Regions from separate parts of the Paenibacillus sp. S29 genome, predicted to be linked through region 1. Evidence: riboswitches for the same ligand, from Rfam matches in the RefSeq annotation. Region 1 holds a riboswitch; the other holds the start of a gene.
What was found. A riboswitch is a leader RNA that binds a small molecule or an ion and turns the genes downstream of it on or off. The one in region 1 is predicted to bind thiamine pyrophosphate.
Positions count from the first base shown of each region.

Region 1 (5,240 bases):
CTGGACTGGTTGTGTTGGTTGGGGCCTCCAACAGTGGCAAAACCACATTATTGGACAGGCTGGTGAGTGAAGGGATTCTACTGGAGACAGAAGTGGTATCCTCGGATCATTTTCGCAAGCTGGTCGGAGATACGGAATTTATAGACTGGAGTGGACTTCCAAGGCTGGAATCGGACGTACTGTTCTATGAGTATCAGCAAATGTCAGCCAAGGCGTTTGAGGCGATGGATACGATTCTGGCTATGCGCTGTCGCTTGAATAAACTGACGGTTGTGGATGCCACCCATTTGTATGCTGAGGACCGTCAAAAATATGTACAGCTGGCAGCCAAGGCGCATGTTCCTGTGATGGCCTGGGTACTGGATGTACCCGAAGCTGTGCTGCTGGAACGGGATTTAGGCAGGGAGCATCCGCGTGGCCGCCAACGGGTCAAGCAGCAGGCACAGCTGTTAAAGCGGAACCTGCGTGGTATCCGTGAGGAAGGCTTTAACGCTTGCTATATCCTTAAGGATATAGAAGAAATGAATTTTGTCCGCCGTGCACAGCCACTATTTCATGAGATAGGCTCAGGTATTGACATCATTGGTGATATCCATGGGTGCTACCGTGAGATGCTGGAAGTGATAGAGCAGCTAGGATATACGGAAGATACGGAAGGACTATACCATCATCCAGATGGCAGAAGACTGGTATCTGTCGGGGACGTAATGAGCCGTGGCCCAGAATCGTTACAAGCGGTGCAGTTCTGGAAAAAGCACGTGGATGCCGGACTAGCGTATATGATTGACAGCAATCATGGCTGGAAAATCGGCCGTTATCTCGATGGAAGAAAGGTGACTCTCAGTCATGGGGATGAACGATTTGCAGAGGAACTGACCCAGTATGAACAAAAAGCGGGCAAGGTAGCGGCGGAACAGCTTAGAAGTGAGTTGAGGGATTTTCTGCTACATGCACCCTCTCATCTTATTTTTGGCAGAAATGGATTGCGACACGTGGTCGTGGCTCATGCCGGGATTAAGGATCATTTTATTGGAAAACAGTCGGCACGTATTGCTGATTATTGCCGCTATGGAGATACGGAAGGACAGGATGCGAACGGAAAACCGATCCGCAAGGATTGGTTCGTAGACCATGAATCGGGAGAAATAGTAGTATGGGGACATGATCCGAGACCGCAGCCTACCCTTGTGAATCAGACGGTGAATATTGATCAGGGTGTGGTATTTGGCGGTATGCTGACCGCTTATCGTTATCCGGAAAAGGAATTTGTCAGCGTTCCGGCACATGAGAACTATGCGAATGATCCCGATAGCCCACTTGTCCGGTGGCAGAGAAAACGGTTTTCCCCGCCGAATTTACGCAAGCTCATCGCTGGTTACAGTGTGCTGACGGAATCGTATGGCGAAGTGCGCGTACAAGGAGAATGGATCAAATCCGCTATAGATACCGTGTCACATGTAACTGTACCCATGGAGGAACTGGTATATATTCCACCGACGATGAGTCCTGCTCCAACGGTGTCTGCAGAGGCAGGATATCTGGAGCATCCACGTGAGGCGCTGGCTTATTATCGTGGGCAAGGAGTACAAACGATGGTGGCCGAGAAAAAACATATGGGTAGCCGGGCTATTTTGCTATTATTCAAAAACGAACAGGCTGCTGTTCAATATGTAGGCTACCCGACATTGGGCACGATCTACAGTCGGAGCGGGAGAGCTTTCTTTGAACAAAGCCTTGGGAAGCAAGTGCTGGAAAAGCTAAATGTGGATCTACGGACTGCTGGATATTTTGAACGGAACCAGACGGATTTTGTGTTGCTGGATGCGGAAATTGTACCGTGGAATCTCAAGGCTCGGGAACTGATTGCTGCACAGTATGCCCATGTGGGGGAAGCAGCTCTGCTGGATCGCAGTAAGCTGGTAGACAAGCTGAAGCAGGCAGAGGTTGCAGGCCGAGAGGTTGGAGACTGGTTGGAGGAAATGGAACAGAAGTACGCGAATGCTGTAACGTTTCAAGAGGCTTTTCAAAAATATTGCTGGGATGTGGACGGTCTGGATAAAATTCGTATCGCACCGTTCCATACGCTGGCACACAGCGGAAAGACTTTTTTCGACCATTCTCATATTTGGCATATGGAGCAAAACCGGGAGCTGGCTGGGCTGTCTTCCCTGTTTATGGAGACAGAGTATCGCGTGATCACGGACGAAGCAAGCGAGGAAGAGGTCATTCGCTGGTGGAACGAGATGACAGAGGATGGTCATGAGGGGATTGTGATCAAACCGGAACGCTTTTTGATGAAAAATCGGGACAAGATGATTCAGCCTGCAATCAAGGTGAGAGGCCGCAAGTATTTGCACATCATTTACGGTATGGATTATCTTGCCTCTGAGAATTTAAAGCGTCTGAAGCAGCGTCGAACGAACAAAAAGGAGCGTCATGCCCTGATGGAAGGAGCGCTTGGTATGGAAGGCGTGGAACGTTTTGTCCGCAAGGATACGGTAGATCGTATTCATGAATGCGTCCTTGCCGCGCTATCGCTGGAATCGGAGCCGATTGATCCGAGATTGTAGTTTGCGAAGGAGGGATTGAGATGGAAAGGGGTACACCGTTAATTGATATTGGTGTGAACTTGATGCACCGTTCGTTTCATGCAGATCGGGAACAGGTGGTGGAGAGAGCCGCGGCTGTAGGGATTTCACCGCTGATTATTACCGGGACCAGTGTCCGCAGCAGTCGGGAGGCTTCTCAGTATGCAGCACGTTATCCGGGCAAGCTGTATGCGACAGCTGGCGTGCATCCCCATGATGCCAAAGACTGCAACGCAGACACGATTCAGCAGCTCCGCCAGTTGGCGGGTCAGCCGCAGGTTGTATCCATAGGGGAATGCGGATTGGACTATAACCGTGATTTTTCGCCACGTGATGTGCAGCGTCGATGGTTTGGCGAGCAAATCCAACTGGCGGGTGAGCTGAATATGCCGTTATTTCTGCATGAACGAGATGCACATGAGGACCTTGTCGCTATGCTTCGGGAGTATCAAGGGCTTGTGGATAAAGCGGTAGTGCATTGTTTTACTGGCACTGAACAGGAATTGCATACGTATGTAGAAATGGGACTGTATATCGGGATCACCGGCTGGATTTGCGACGAACGGCGTGGCAAACATCTGCGTGAACTGGTCAGAGATATTCCCTTGGACCGTCTGATGATTGAAACGGATGCTCCATTTTTGACCCCGCGTAATTTGCCCGTGAAGCCCAAAGAAGGGCGTAATGAGCCCGTGTATCTCGCTCATATTGCTGCTACGGTTGCCGAATGTACAGGTCGAAGCATGATGGAGATCGAAATCGCGACGACGGAGACAGCCAAACGTTTCTTCGGATTATAGGATTGTCAAAGCCATAGATGTGGTATATATTATAGTGAATTAAAAGAGCATTGTCGGGAGCTTGAGAAAGTCAGGCTGAGAGGGTGGCCCTTGCCACTGACCGTAAAATCTGATCTGGGTAATGCCAGCGTAGAGAAACCAAGAACACTATACAGGAATGCCGCTTGTTTTGCGGTTGTCGATAGATTCAATGTATGTCCTAGCATTTTACCTTGACCCTGACTTTGGCTTGGTATCAGTGTAGTAGCTTAGACTACTGGTTATATAAGGCATATCGACGAATGATGTTTTGTATGGTGCTTCACCTTTTACTGCGCATAAAGCTTGCCTGGAGATTCAGCTCCAGACAAGCTTTTTTTATGGCCAAGAGGCCAATTATAAGGAAAAAGGGGAGCACGCAATAATGAATACTGCTGTAAGAGCGTCCAAAGGGTTGAAGCTGACTGATATTTTGGTCACGATTGTGATATCTGTTGTGTTCGGGTTGGTCTACAAAATATGGGGACCTGCCTATGATTTGATGAAACCATTTGGTCTACATGCCGAGCAACTGATGTATGGCATGTGGTTTATGGCAGGCACGTTTGCTTATCTCATCATTCGCAAGCCGGGTGTTGCCATTTTGGCAGAGGTGGCAGCGGCAACGGTCAGCGCTTTTTTGGGAAGCGAATGGGGCATGTCCACCTTGTACTATGGCCTGCTGCAAGGCTTGGGAGCGGAGCTGTTTTTTGCGGCTTTTCTGTATCGGAACGCAAACCTATGGGTTGCTTCGCTTGCTGCGGCTGGGGCGGCTGTCACTTCTCTGATTTTAGACTTCAGTTACGGGTATATTGATCAGCTATCGACCTGGAACTATGTTTTGTATATTGGATTTCGGATGATTGGCAGTATTGTGATTGCCGGGGTATTCGCGTTCTATCTGGCTAAGGCATTGGAGGTAACCGGAGTTACACGAAGTTTGAGACCTGCAACGGAACAAGATTATAAGGGGCTGGATTGATGAGCCGGGCAACCGAAGATGTGGTGGCTTCGATCACTCGTCTACGGTTGAAATTCCCTGGTGAGCAAGAGCTGCTTTTTCACAATATGTCTTTGTCTGTCCACAAGGGGGAAAAGCTGCTGCTACTGGGACCGAGTGGATGCGGTAAATCAACACTGCTCCAAGTGTTAAGCGGTCTGATTCCACGCACGATAGAAGTGCCCATGAAATGCGATGCTGCTGTAATCCCAAGTGTCTCAGGTATTGTATTTCAAGATCCTGATACGCAGTTCTGTATGTCATATGCAGACGAGGAACTGGCTTTTGTGTTGGAAAATAATCAGGTTCCCCGGGAACAGATGCAATCCCGTATTCGCGAGCTGCTGATACAGGTTGGTCTATCGACGGATGATATACATATGCCCATTGGCAACATGTCACAGGGAATGAAGCAGCGTCTGGCGATTGCGTCTGTGCTGGCTATGGAGCCAGAAGTGCTTTTTCTGGATGAGCCGACGGCTTTGTTGGACGAGGAAGGCACCACACAGGTGTGGGATACCATTCGCAATATTTCGGTAGACCAGACACTGGTGATCGTAGAGCATAAAATTAATGAAATCGTCCATGATGTGGATCGGATTGTGGTGCTTTCTGCTCAAGGGGAGATCATTGCGGATGGAAGGGCAGAAGAAGTATTTCATGTGCATCGGCAGGCATTGTCTGAGTATGGCGTGTGGTACCCGGGAGTATGGAATGAATCGTCTTCGCCGCGTTGGAGTGAATCAGTGACACAGCAGAATGGTACGGGGAATGGTACGGAGATTGATTTGCTGGAGCTGAAACATTTTAGTGGTCTCCGCGGTTTAAGTTCAG
Region 1 covers NZ_JBMOUI010000012.1:77,555-82,794, reverse strand. The annotation lists gene ACL9RM_RS19380 (polynucleotide kinase-phosphatase) at 1-2,570, shown strand, start outside; gene ACL9RM_RS19375 (TatD family hydrolase) at 2,591-3,388, shown strand; TPP riboswitch at 3,433-3,542, shown strand; gene ACL9RM_RS19370 (ECF transporter S component) at 3,792-4,388, shown strand; gene ACL9RM_RS19365 (ABC transporter ATP-binding protein) at 4,388-5,240, shown strand, end outside.

Region 2 (5,240 bases), on a different contig from region 1:
TCTTCTATATTGAGTAGTAACAAATCCACAGGATTATGGGCTACATAAGAGCTTGCATCTGTCGTATTGCTAACATGAACCACCTGATAACCTGCCTGCTCCAATGGATGAACAAATACGGGAGACGCTTCATTTACATCCACAAGTAAAATTAACGGGCTCATCTTTTCACCCACCTGGTTTGGACATAGCATTACATATTGGATACGAACAAGTTTGTTATAAGCCATTAAAGCATATTAATATTATTGTAACAAAAAAGCAGAAAATCATTCTCCAAAGAATGGCTTTCTGCTTTTATAGTTTAACCCAAATAGCGATGATACAGACTTCTTGCTTTTGCCACGTCCTTTGTCCCATGAATCAACGCTCTGCCATCTGCAAAAACAACCAAGCGATGCTCGCTTGTACTAAAGGAAACCAAAAACGGATTCCGCTCTACTTTTCCTTCTCCCAAAGAAGCAAATCTATCTGCTGTTTCTGCAAGATTCAGATGTGTTGGGTTTGCTGGTCTAATTTGAACGGTATCCCTACCGCACAAAACATCTGTCTTCTGCCGATGAGAGGCCGACAAATAGGGATACGTCGGTTGGCTGCCGCAAGAAGGACAGTTCTCCTTTTTAACGCTATCTACCACTATTGCTACATACTCATTTTTCCACAAATCAAACGAAAGCAGCTTTCCTCTCAAATCTTCTGGATATCCACCAAGAAGTTTGAAAGCTTCCGTAGTTTGGTTAGCCGTGACCATCTGTACGGCCTGCGGAATAATCCCGGCGGTATCACAGGTTTCTCCACCAAACGGTACAGTTCCCAGCAGACAGTGAAGACAAGGCGTTTGACCCGGTAAGATGGTATAGGTTACACCATAGCTGCCCACACATCCCCCATAAATCCAAGGTATCCGATGCTTGAGTGCCATGTCGTTCATAAGAAGTCGGGTATCGAAATTATCGGTTGCATCCATCATGAGATCTACCCCCTGGATCAACTCTTCCAGCTCTTCCACCCCAACATCCAGTACATGTCCATGTATAACCGTTTCCGAATTAATATCCTTTAATCTTCGCTGAGCAGCTACTGCTTTGGGATATCTTTGCGCAGCATCACTTTCCTGAAAAAGCTGCTGGCGCTGCAAATTGCTCCATTCCACATAATCCCGGTCTACGAGGCTCACTGTACCTACGCCCCCGCGAACGAGCGTTTCCGCAATACCTGTACCTAACGCTCCGGCACCTATGATTAGTACGTGGGAAGAAGCAAGCCGGCGTTGTCCTGTCGGTCCAAAGGGCGCGAATCTTTCCTGTCTGGAATAACGGTCACTTGGATGTGTTTCTCCTGCACCGGATTTGTCAGTTACCTTCATACCTGAACCATACCTTCTGTCGGACTGCTTGCTGAAGCGTAACGTTTTACAGGAATCATCCCCGCCTCAAAACCATACCTTCCAGCACGAACAGCCAGTTTCATGGCCTCGGCCATTTTTACTGGGTCCTTCGCTCCTGATACGGCTGTGTTCAACAAAACAGCATCTGCCCCTAACTGCATCGCCATTGCCGCGTCACCGGGTGAGCGAATACCCGCATCGACAATAACCGGAACCTCCGCCTGTTCAATAATTAGCCCTAAAGAAAACGGATTGAGCAAACCATGTCCTGTACCAATCGGTGAAGCTCCAGGCATAACGGCGTGTACTCCAAGCTCTTGTAGCCTCTTTGCTAGAATCACATCGTCCGATATGTAGGGCAGCACGATAAAGCCTTCTTCCAACAGCTTATCACTAGCTTTCAACGTTTCAAAAGGGTCAGGGAGCAGTGTCTTGCTATCCCCAATGACTTCCACCTTAATCATATCGCACAGGCCGGAGGCTTTTGCCAATTTGGCAATACGAATCGCCTCCTCTGCAGTTGTAGCCCCTGCTGTGTTGGGAAGAAGTGTATACCGGCTCAAATCCAGCATATCGAGAAAATGCTGCTTATCCCGTTCCTCCAAGTTCAATCTCCGTACAGCAAACGTCAATATTTCCGTCTCAGCAGCCTCTACGGCTTGGGATTGGATATCCAGATCAGAGAATTTTCCTGTTCCCAACAGCAACCTCGAGGTAAAAGATGCTTTTCCAATGGTTAACATAATCAACCGCCTCCCACAAAATGTACAATCTCTAGGCAATCTCCATCCTTCAGTACCGCTTCATCATGATCTTCACGGCTCAATATATGCCGGTTCAGCTCCACCACTACGGTTTTCACCTTTACATCAAGCTCATGTAGCAATTGATTCACATGAGTGATTCGATTAGAAAAGGTCATGCTCTGGCCGTTAATCGTCAGCTTCATAAGCTTTTCTCCTTGAGGAGCTCAGAAGAAAAACTACTTATCCCAAGTTCTGCTGCACCAGCTCCATTAAGCATAGCTGCCATCGCACGCCCGGTAGCATCACTCAGCAGGACACCGTTGCGATAATGCCCGACTGCAGCATATACGCCCTCGACCCCAGGAACAGTACCTATAAAAGGATGGCCTGATGCAGCCTGCGGACGTAAGCCCGCCCAAGCGCGTATAAAAGAAGCTTCACGGACGCGCGGCAGCCAAGCAGAGGCATGTGCCAGCAACCCCTCCAAGCCTCCTACGGTCACTTCTTCGTCATATTGATGCGGAAGGCTCGTTGCCCCAATCCAAAGCTCGTTATTCTGTTTAGGCACGAGGTAAATATCATCAGCATAAATGGTGTATTCTAATGGGTGATCCTTCAAGGAGACCGCTACCGCTTCGCCCTTGACCGGATAAAGTGGATATTCAAACCCAACCTGCGCCAGTAATTTCATGCTATCCAAGCCTCCAGCAATAATGACCTGATCGCAGGAAAAAAAGCCGCTATCTGTTCGGACACCGCAAACTCGACCATCTTGTATGACCAGTTGCTCTGCCCGTGTACCAGACCATACCGTTGCTCCCAGCACCGCAGCAGCACCTGCATAAGCACGACAAAGCTGGACAGGAGCCACTTGTGTCTCCTTTGAACGATATATTGCTCCGATCGCTTGTTCATCCAAACCTGGAATTCGTCGGGCCAATTCCCTCGCATCCCACCAGATAGGACAATCATTCTCTCGCGTTTTAGCAGCTTTCCAGCGTTTTTGGCCTTCGGTTTCCGTACGGAAAGGGGTCACAAATCCTTCTGTACGGAATTCCACCGAAATACCCGACAAACGCTCCAGATCACAGACAAGCTCAGGGAATGCATCTCGACTTCTGCGAGCAAATCGTGCCAGCTCAGAGTCGGTGAACTCTTCACTTTCCGCTGCCAGCATTCCAACTGCTGCTCCTGAGGCTCCCTCACCTGGGATCAATCGTTCCAGCATGATCGTACTTCTTCCCTCCTTGGCCACATGATAAGCAATGGAACTGCCGATGACACCTCCACCTATGACCAAGCATTCAGCATGTCCTATCGCTCTTGCCTCTGTGTGTATCTTTAGCATTTGTTCCGTGTCTCCTCTCCATAAACCATTCTGCTTTCAGCTTGCCTCTACTCTCGTTTTCTCGCTACAGGCTGTGAACTACAAGATCTGCCATTCGCCTATATTCCATCGCAGCTGCAACGGGCGACTCAGCCTCCCATATACCAGACATCACCGCAATTCCGCTTGCTCCGGCCATATAAAGCTCCGGGATATGGTGCGGTTGTATGCCGCCCAGCGCGATCACCGGAATGTTCAACAGCCTGCAAATATGTTCAAGCTGAGCTAAACCCCGCGGTACAATACCAGGCTTACAATGGGTCTCATATACGTGACCATAAAGTACATAGTCTGCTCCTGCCTGCTCGGCAGTCTGCGCCTCCTCCAAGGAATGCACAGACACTCCACAGCGTATACTCTTTGAAAGTAGGCTTTTCACATCCACAACAGGTAATCCATTAGCTGGTAGCTGGACGGCTCCAACCAAAGTAAGTAAAGCTACATCCACACGATCATTTACTACAATTTGTTGCAAAGGAACTTCCTGCTCCACCATGCTGCGAGTCAAAGAAAGCAAGGCAGAGGCACCATTCTGTTTTAAACGTGCGTGTACATAATGAACATACGGACAAATCATAGCAGCCACTCGGGCGGCTTGTGCAAAAGTGCCCTTTTCCATCGAAATTGCGTGTAATTCGATTTTGTCTTCACCTCACATTGGATTAAAGGATCTAAGCTTAGCAGCCACGTCTACCAGCAGTAATGAAAGGGGATTGTATGTGAATCCGTCTACGGAAGCTCGAACAACTTAAAATGAACGAAACGCAAAAAAAACCACTTCCCCAAGGAAGTGGTTTAACGAACGTCCAATAATCGAACGGACCATGATATCCGTATACGTGTATCGTCCCACGCACAAACAAAATAAAGATGGTGTTGCCTTGTTTGTACGGCGCTCACTTCCCTACGCTGGCATAACCCAGATCAGGTGCAAAGGGTCCGAAATCCATTTATTCCGTCTCAGCCGCATGGGCGGCTCCCCTAGTGTGACTATTTTATTGTATAAGCTAAAGATAGCTTAGCATATTTTCCTAATTCTGCAAACCCCACTTCGTGTGAAATATGCAGAACTGGATTTAACTGATTTTAGTTAACTTTACTTGACCACTCTTCCACATTCCACGTTTTGGTTACCCAATCCTCGTAAAAGTCCGGTTCGTGAGATACAAGCAATACGGTCCCTTTGTATTCCTTCAAGGCACGTTTCAGCTCATCCTTTGCTTTAACATCCAAGTGGTTGGTAGGCTCATCGAACAATACCCAGTTGCTTTCACGCATTAACAGTTTGCAGAGACGGACTTTAGCCTGTTCTCCACCACTAAGCGCAGATAGCGGACGTGTGATATGCTCATTTTTCAAACCGCAGCGCGCCAAATGCGCTCGTACTTCATGCTGGTTCAAATGCGGAAATTCATTCCACACATCGTCAATCGGTGTAATTTTCTCTGCCTTTACTTCCTGCTCAAAATAAGCGGGCTGCAAAAAATCACCTTGATAGGTTTTTCCACTGATTGGCGGAATTTTTCCCAATATGGTTTTGAGCAATGTCGATTTACCGACACCGTTGTAGCCGACAATTGCAATTTTTTCGCCACGTTCAATCGTCATGGACATCTTAGGCAAAAGGGCATGTGTATAACCAATCTCAAAATCAATACCCTCAAATACCGTCTTTCCGCTTGCACGTGCCTCTTTGAATTGAAAGGTTGGTTTTGCGGCT
Region 2 covers NZ_JBMOUI010000008.1:1,694-6,933, reverse strand. The annotation lists gene ACL9RM_RS14895 (response regulator transcription factor) at 1-164, opposite strand, end outside; gene ACL9RM_RS14890 (ThiF family adenylyltransferase) at 305-1,366, opposite strand; gene ACL9RM_RS14885 (thiazole synthase) at 1,363-2,130, opposite strand; gene thiS (sulfur carrier protein ThiS) at 2,133-2,336, opposite strand; gene thiO (glycine oxidase ThiO) at 2,333-3,481, opposite strand; gene ACL9RM_RS14870 (thiamine phosphate synthase) at 3,546-4,139, opposite strand; TPP riboswitch at 4,405-4,513, opposite strand; gene ACL9RM_RS14865 (ABC-F family ATP-binding cassette domain-containing protein) at 4,607-5,240, opposite strand, start outside.
Region 2: linked by a shared signal. The riboswitch ahead of ACL9RM_RS14870 (thiamine phosphate synthase) and the one ahead of ACL9RM_RS19370 (ECF transporter S component) in region 1 are both predicted to bind thiamine pyrophosphate.